DNA from 2 places in the Allobosea sp. Tri-49 genome. Region 1 is predicted to be linked to the other one. Evidence: riboswitches for the same ligand, from Rfam matches in the RefSeq annotation. Region 1 holds a riboswitch; the other holds the start of a gene.
What was found. Region 1 has a riboswitch for cobalamin ahead of metE (5-methyltetrahydropteroyltriglutamate--homocysteine S-methyltransferase). Riboswitches for the same ligand answer to the same signal wherever they lie in the genome.

Region 1 (4,083 bases):
CCGCAGCGTGCCCGAATTGAACAGGGTCGGCGTCGAAGCCATGAAATCGAAGGACGACAGCAGGTCGTAGAATTCGATCGCCCTCGCCTCCCGGTCGATCTCGCGCAGGCTCAACCCCATGGCGACACGCATGAAGAAGGCCTGCGGCAGCTCGAAGCGGTTGCCGCGGACATGCAGGAAGTAGCGATCGTAAAGCGTCTGGAAGCCGAGATAGTCGAGCTGCAGGTCGCGCTCTGGCTTCAGCGCAGCGGCGATACGGGCGATGTCGAAGCGGTCAAGCTCGGGGTCGATCAGCTCGTTGGCAATGCCCACCTTCAGATAGGCCTCGAAATACTCGCCATAGCGGCCGGCCATCTCTTGCTGCGTCGCCTGCTCGGCGCGGCCGTGGACGAAGCTCAGCGCCTCGCGGCGCAGCTTGTCGAGCAGCAGGCGGGCCGAGACCTTGGCATAGTTCGGCTCGCTCTCGATCAGCGTCCGCGCGGCAAGGATCGGCGCCAGCGCCAACTCGTCGAGCGAGATGCCGTCATAGAGATTACGCTGTGCCTCGGCGAGGACGGGCTCGGCCGAAACGCCGTCGAGCTCCGCACAGGCCTCGCGAACCACCTTGTCGAGACGCGCGGCATCGAGCGGAACCAGCGTGCCGTCGGCGAGCTTCATCTGCAGCGACGGCGCAGCGGCGGCGGCCGGCTGGGTCTCAGCGACCACCTTGGCGCGCTCCCGGGCACGCTCGGCGCGATAGAGCACATAGGCGCGGGCGACCTTGTGATGCTCGCCGCGCATCAGGGCGAGTTCGACCTGGTCCTGGACGTCCTCGATATGGAAGGTGCGGCCGGTGGCGGCGCGGCGGGTCAGTCCGGCGACGACCTGCTCGGTCAGCTCGGCGACGACGTCGTGGATGCGGCGCGAGGCGGCAGCGCTGGAGCCTTCGACGGCGAGGAAGGCCTTGGTCAGCGCAACCGCGATCTTCGAGGGATCGAAAGGGGTGACCCCGCCGTTGCGCCGAATGATCTGGTAGCCCGGCTCGCTCGCCGCGGCTGTCGGCGGCGCAGCAGTGATAACCGGCGCGGCGGCCGCAGGCCGTTCGGCTTCGAGAGACAGAGACATCGGCATCAACCCCAAGATGTTGAGGGCAAAGGCCGAGCGGTTGCGTCGAGAAGGCGCGCGGCAACCCAAGGCCGCGACCTGCCAAGCGCACCACCGGGACACCCCGCCCGAGGACGTAAAACTAGGGTCGCGGCAGGTCTCCTGGCTCGCGGGTCGCAGCTCTCGCCCGTCTTCCCAAGGCCTTGCGGCCTCAGTGACTTACATGGACGCGAACTCACCGCTGACAGTTGCGGGGGCAGCGCCGGTTTCCCACCGGCTTCCCTCTTAGCTCTCGATCTTGCGATTCGAGAGACCATCGACCACCAGATTTAGTAGTCTCTGCGCTGACGCTGTCAATTGATCGTGCGTGACTTGTCTCTCGCATGTGGAAAGCGAGGATATCTCCAACAGCCCCCAAAAAACATGGAGACATAAAGATGTCTTTATATCTCGATTGACGTCTACTCTCGGATCGGCATACTGGCACGGTCGAGGTTCTCCGGCGCGGCTTGCCGCATCGGAGCTAAGAGGGAAGCCGGTGAAGTGCCGGCGCTGCCCCCGCAACTGTAAGCGGCGAGCCGCTGTCCAATCGAAGCCACTGGGACCGACAAGGTCGCGGGAAGGCCGGACAGCTGCCCTGACCCGTGAGCCAGGAGACCTGCCCCGACAACATGAACGTCCTCGGGCGGGGTGTCCCGGTGGTGCGGTTGCGGATCCGCGCCGATTTTCCGTCGCCCGGATTCTCACACGCGTCCGCTCTGGCCTTTGCCCCCATTTTATGGGGTTAAGCCTATGTCTCAATCAGTCTCCGTCGCCGCTCTCGGCACGCCGCGCATCGGTCCGCGCCGCGAACTCAAGACCGCGCTCGAAAGCTTCTGGGCCGGGAAATCGGACGAACAGTCCCTGCTTGAAACCGCAGCCGGTCTGCGCGCCGCCAACTGGGCGCGGCAGAAGGCGCAAGGGATCACCGTGATCCCGTCAAACGACTTCTCGTTCTACGACCAGGTCCTCGACACCAGCGTCATGGTCGGCGCGATCCCGGCCATTTACGGCTGGAAGGGTGGCCCGGTGCCGCTCGGCACCTATTTCGCCATGGCACGGGGCTCGCAGGGCGAGACCGAGCCGCACACCTCCTGCGGCCATGCTCATCACGACCATGAGCATCATCACGGCGTCCCGGCGCAGGAGATGACCAAATGGTTCGACACCAACTACCACTATATGGTGCCGGAGTTCGCAGCCGGGCAGCGCTTCGAACTGGCCTCGCTGAAGCCCGTCGAGGAATATCGCGAGGCCAAGGCACTCGGCTACGAGACGCGGCCCGTCCTGCTCGGGCCCGTGACCTTCCTCAAGCTCGGCAAGGCCAAGGATCCGTCCTTCGATCCGCTCTCGCTGCTGGGTGAACTGCTGCCGATCTATATCGACGTGCTGCGCCGGCTCTCGGCCAATGGCGCGGACTGGGTGCAGATCGACGAGCCCTGCCTCGTGCTCGATCTCGACGAGCCGGCCCGCGAGGCTCTGCGCCGGAGCTATGCGACGATCGCCCACGCCCTGCCGCAGCTGAAGATCATGCTGGCGACCTATTTCGGCGCGCTCGGCGACAATCTCGATACTGCCGTATCCCTGCCGGTCGCCGGCCTGCATCTCGACCTCGTCCGCGCGCCCGAACAGCTCGACACGGTTCTCGCCAAGGCGCCGCGCGGCCTCGTGCTCTCTCTCGGCGTGGTCGACGGCCGCAACATCTGGAAGACCGATCTGGAGAAGGTGCTGGCGCGGATCGAGCCGATCGCAGCCAGGCGCGGCACCGATCATGTCCAGGTCGCGCCGTCCTGCTCGATGCTGCACAGCCCGATCGACCTCGAGCTGGAAACCAACCTCGATCCCGAGGTGAAGGGCTGGCTCGCCTTCTGCGTCCAGAAGATGGGCGAACTCTCGACGCTTGGTCGCGCGCTCGGTGGCGGGCGCAACAGCGTCCAGGAAGCCTTGGCCGCCTCGACCGCGGCAGCCGCCGCGCGCAAGGCCTCCCCGAAGGTCAACGACAAGGCGGTGGCCGCTCGCATGGCGGCGGTCACGGAAGCCTTCGCGCGCCGCGAGAACGAGTTCGCAAAGCGCGCGAAACTGCAGCGCACCCGTTTCAACCTGCCTGCCTTCCCGACTACGACGATCGGCTCCTTCCCGCAGACAGCTGAGGTCCGCAAGGCGCGCGCCGCCCATGACAAGGGCCAGCTCGGCCATGCCGAATACGAGCAGTTCCTGCGCGAGGAGACGGCGCGCACCGTGCGCTGGCAGGAGGAGATCGGGCTCGACGTGCTCGTCCACGGCGAGTTCGAGCGCAACGACATGGTGCAGTATTTCGGCGAGCAGCTCGCCGGCTTCGCCTTCACGCGCAGCGGCTGGGTGCAGAGCTACGGCTCGCGCTGCGTGCGCCCGCCGATCCTGTTCGGCGACGTCTCGCGGCCGAAGCCGATGACGGTCGAATGGTGGCGCTATTCGCAGTCGCTGACCAGGAAGCCGATGAAGGCGATGCTGACCGGCCCGGTCACCATCCTGAACTGGTCCTTCGTGCGCGACGACCTGCCCCGCAGCGAGGCGTCGAAGCAGATTGCGCTGGCGATCCGCGACGAGGTGCTCGACCTGGAGACGGCCGGCGCAGCGATGATCCAGATCGACGAGGCGGCTTTGCGCGAGGGCCTGCCGCTGCGGCGGGGTGACTGGACGCATTATCTCGACTGGGCCGTGGAGAGCTTCCGCATCTGCGCTTCCGGCGTCGCCGACGAGACGCAGGTCCACACCCATATGTGCTATTCGGAGTTCAACCAGATCATCGACGCCATCGCGGCGATGGATGCCGACGTGATCTCGATCGAGACCTCGCGCTCGAAGATGGAGCTGCTCGACGCCTTTGTCGACTACAACTATCCGAACGAGATCGGCCCCGGAGTCTACGACATCCACTCGCCGCGCGTGCCGGATGTCGCCGAGATGAGCGAGCTCCTGCAG
Region 2 (4,083 bases), 2.8 Mb from region 1:
CAACGGGCTGGAGCTGGAATCGGTCTCGCTCACTCGGCTCGACCAGACCGACATCAAGCATTTCAACCCGAACAACACCTTCGATGCCGAGGGCCTGACCGCCCTCACCAAGATCACCGAGGAGCGCAAGCGCGAGCGCAACCAGATCGTCCGCGACAACGAGGTCGAGATCGCCACCAAGGATCGCGAGGCCTCGCTGCGGCGCCTGACCATCCAGCGCGAGCAGCGCGACGCCGAGCTCAGCCAGGAGCGCGACATCGCCAACAAGACGGCCGAGACGCGGGCCGAAGCCGCCAAGGCCGAGCAACTGGCGCGCCTGAGCGAGGAGACCGCGCGGCTCGAAACTGATCGCGGCATCGCCGAGCGCGAGGCTCAGGCCCGCCAGGCACGGGAATCGGCCAGGATCGACGCCGAGCGTGGCATCGCCGAACGCGAGGCCGAGGCGCGCAAGATCACCGAGACCGCCCGCATCGATGCCGCCATCGCGGTGGCCAACAAGACCGAGGAAGAGCAGGCGGCCCGCGCCAAGGCCGACGCGGCCAAGGCTGCGGCGACGACGGCCGAGGAGCAGGTGACCACCGCTCGCGACGTCGAGATCGCCGAACGCGCCAAGCGCATCGCCGTGATCGATGCCCGCAAGGACGCCGAGCAGCAGGCGACCGCGGTCACCGTCAAGGCCGAGGCCGAGCGCCACGCGGCCGAGGACCTTGCCGCCGCGGTCAAGATCCAGGCCGAGGCCGAAGCCGAAGCGGCCAAGATCCGCGCCACCGGCGTGATCGAGCTCGGCGAGGCGCAGGCCAGGGCCGAGCGCGCCAAGAACGAGGCGCGCAATGCGCTCTCCGCGGGCATCATCGAGTTCGAGCTGGCCAAGGCCCGGATCGAGATCGTGCCGCTCGCTCTGGAGCAGGCGATGAAGCCGATCGAGAAGATCTCGGACATCCGGATCTTCAGCGCGGGCGGGTTCGCGAGCGCCCTTGCCGGGGCGCAGGGAGAGCACGCCGGCAACCCGATCGGCGACCTCTCCAGCCAGCTCCTGAGCTTCACCGCCCAGAAGCCTATCCTCGACGAGATACTGGCCCAGGCCGGCTTCAAGGGGTCCGATCCGACTCAGGCCCTGCTCGCCGCCTCGCTCGGCAACTCGATGCAGGCGTCGGCAACACCCAAGGCGGCTGCGCCCAAAACGCCGCTCGCCGGCAAGGAGCCGTCCCCTCCGGCCAAGCCGGACTGATCCTCGCAGATAATGGCGCCTCACGCGAGGGAACGCGGCGGCGGAGTCCGAATTGACCCCGCCGCATTTCCGCCCTACTCGTGAATGCGACGGTTCCCTCACGGGATCAAAAGGGAACGCAGTGCGGGTGGCCTGGCCATCTCATGCTGCGGCTGCCCCCGCAACTGTAAGCGGCGAGCCTTTCGCCACACGCCACTGGGGCCTCGGACCTGGGAAGGCGGTGAAAGGCGGTGACCCGCGAGCCAGGAGACCTGCCGTCAGCCGTGGTCACACGCGAACACATCGGCCGGGGGTCCGCTGATGGGTGATAAGCCTTTGCGCGCCCGTTTGCGGGAGCGGAGCGGATTATCTCGTTCGCGGTGACGTGCCACTGACGTTACCGCCGAGGTTTTACCGTGATCCGTTTGCCCAGCCCCGCCAAGAGCGGGCGTTTGCCTGTTGCCTTGTCCCTGCTCGCCGCCTCGACCCTACTGACGCCACTCGCAGCGCGAGCGCAATCGAGCGAGAAGCCGATCGCGCTCGACGAGATCGTCGTCAGCCCAACCGGCGTGCCGACGCCGGCCAGGGAGATCGCCAGCTCCGTCACCGTCGTCACGGCACAGGAGATCGAACGCCAGCAGCGCCGCACCCTGCCGCAGGCGCTCGCCGCCGTGCCCGGCCTCAACATCGTCCAGACCGGCGGCCCTGGCGGGCTGACCTCGGTCTTCATGCGCGGCACCAATTCGAACCACGTCAAGGTGCTGATCGACGGCATCGAGGTGAACGACCCCTCAACACCGAACCGCTCCTTCGATTTCGGCCAGATGCTGACCACCGACATCGAGCGGATCGAGGTGCTGCGCGGCCCGCAGAGCGGCCTCTACGGCGCCAATGCGCTCGGCGGCGTCATCTCGATCACCACCAAGCGTGGCGAAGGCCCGCCGAAGCTGACGGGCTCGATCGAAGCCGGCTCGCACGGCACCTTCAACCAGAGCGTCGGCCTCAGCGGCGGCAATGACCGCTTCGACTATGCCTTCAGCGTCAGCCATTTTCGAGCGGAGGCGACACCAATAACGCCGCCGGAACTCGTTCCGCCTGGCCGGCGCCGCAATCCCAACTCCTATGACAACTGGAGCTATTCCGCCCGCCTCGGCGCCCGCCTCACCGACACGCTGAGCGTCAACTGGGTCGGCCGCTATATCGACGGGCAGTTGCTGTTCACTAACGATTCCGGCTTCCCGAGCCGGCCGGATGCCTTCCGCTCCAGTCAGAACTACCGCCAGGCCTTCACCCGCGGCGAGATCGTCTGGGATCCGCTGGACGGCCGTTTCGTCAACCGCTTCGGCGTCTCCTACAGCAACCAGGATCGCTCCAACCGCCGGCCGAACGCCGCGGGCATTCTCGAGCTACCGACCGAGAATCTCGGCGAGCGCACCAAATACGATTGGCGCGGCGACCTGAAGATCACGCAGGGCCAGACATTGGTCGCAGGCCTGCAATATGAGACCGAGCGCTTCGACACCCCCAACAAGACCGTCTCGAACGGCAACAGGGGCGCCTTCGTCGAATTGCAATCGAACTGGACCGACCGCTTCTTCACCGTCGCCAATATCCGCTACGATCACGACGACAAGTTCGGCGGCCACACCACCTATCGCATCGCACCGGTCCTCATCGTGCCAGGCACCGAAACCAAGCTGAAGGCGAGCTATGGCACCGGCTTCAAGGCGCCGACGCTGAGCGAGCGCTTCAGCGATTCACGCCCGGCCTTCAACTTCTACGGCAACCCGAACCTCAAGCCGGAGGAAAGCCGCGGCTGGGATGCCGGCTTCGAGCAGCCGCTGCTGAGCGGGCAGGTCAAATTCGGCGCGACGTACTTCCATAACGACATCGACAACCTGATCCTGACCAACGCCGCGCGCACCTCCTATACGAACATCGGCCGCGCCACGACGAAGGGCGTCGAGGCCTTCGCAGCACTGGAATTGACGCCGCAGTTCAAGGTCCGCGCCGACTACACTTTCACCCTCGCCAAGGACGAGACCGCGCGCCAGGAACTGCTGCGCCGGCCGCGCCACAAGGCCAGCGTCACTGCGAGCTGGACGCCGATCGAGAAGCTGACGCTGTCGGCGACATTGATCTATCTCGGCGAGCGTATGGACGGGAATCGCGACTTCTCGATCGCGCGCCTGCGCGCTCCGGGAGCCGCCATCGTCAACCTTGCCGCCGACTACAAGGTCGACGAGCGGCTGACCGTGTTCGGGCGCGTCGATAACCTGTTCGACAAGCGCTACGAGAACCCGGTCGGCTTCCTGGTGCCGGGCCTCAGCGCCTTCGGCGGGATCAGGATGAGCCTGTGAGAGGGTTGGCCGCCCTCGCACTCGGCCTCTGGCTGGCGATCTTCGCCGGCCTCGCCCACGCGGACGATGTGCCGGCGCAGCCGCAGCGCATCGTCTCGCTCAACATGTGCACCGACGAGCTGGTGCTCCGGCTCGCGTCACCAAAGCACATCGCCTCGGTGACCTGGCTGTCGCAGGACCCGCGCAACGCCAATATGGCCGCGCGCGCTCTCGTGATTCCGGCCAATCACGGCCTGGTCGAGCAGATGCTGGCGCTGAAACCCGATCTCGTCATCGCCGGCGCCTATACGACACGCTCGACCGTCGCGCTGCTGAAGCGGGTCGGCGCGCCGGTGCGCGAATTCGGCGTGCCGCGCAATCTCGCCGAGATGCGCGCGCAGATCCGCGACATGGCGCAGGTGCTCGGCGAGCAGCAGAACGGCGAAGTGCTGATCGCGGAGATCGATGCACGCCTCGCCGCGCTGGCGGACCGCCCTCGCCCCGCAAACCCGCGCGCCATCGTCCTGCGCCCGAACG

Region 2: another riboswitch for cobalamin. It lies ahead of BLM15_RS24710 (TonB-dependent receptor plug domain-containing protein); the one in region 1 lies ahead of metE (5-methyltetrahydropteroyltriglutamate--homocysteine S-methyltransferase).

The regions. Positions count from the first base shown of each region.
Region 1 is NZ_CP017946.1:2,337,109-2,341,191, forward strand. It holds gene BLM15_RS11585 (ribonucleoside-diphosphate reductase subunit alpha) at 1-1,104, opposite strand, end outside; cobalamin riboswitch at 1,220-1,416, opposite strand; cobalamin riboswitch at 1,559-1,763, shown strand; gene metE (5-methyltetrahydropteroyltriglutamate--homocysteine S-methyltransferase) at 1,876-4,083, shown strand, end outside.
Region 2 is NZ_CP017946.1:5,123,784-5,127,866, reverse strand. It holds gene BLM15_RS24715 (flotillin family protein) at 1-1,228, shown strand, start outside; cobalamin riboswitch at 1,302-1,501, shown strand; gene BLM15_RS24710 (TonB-dependent receptor plug domain-containing protein) at 1,624-3,567, shown strand; gene BLM15_RS24705 (ABC transporter substrate-binding protein) at 3,564-4,083, shown strand, end outside.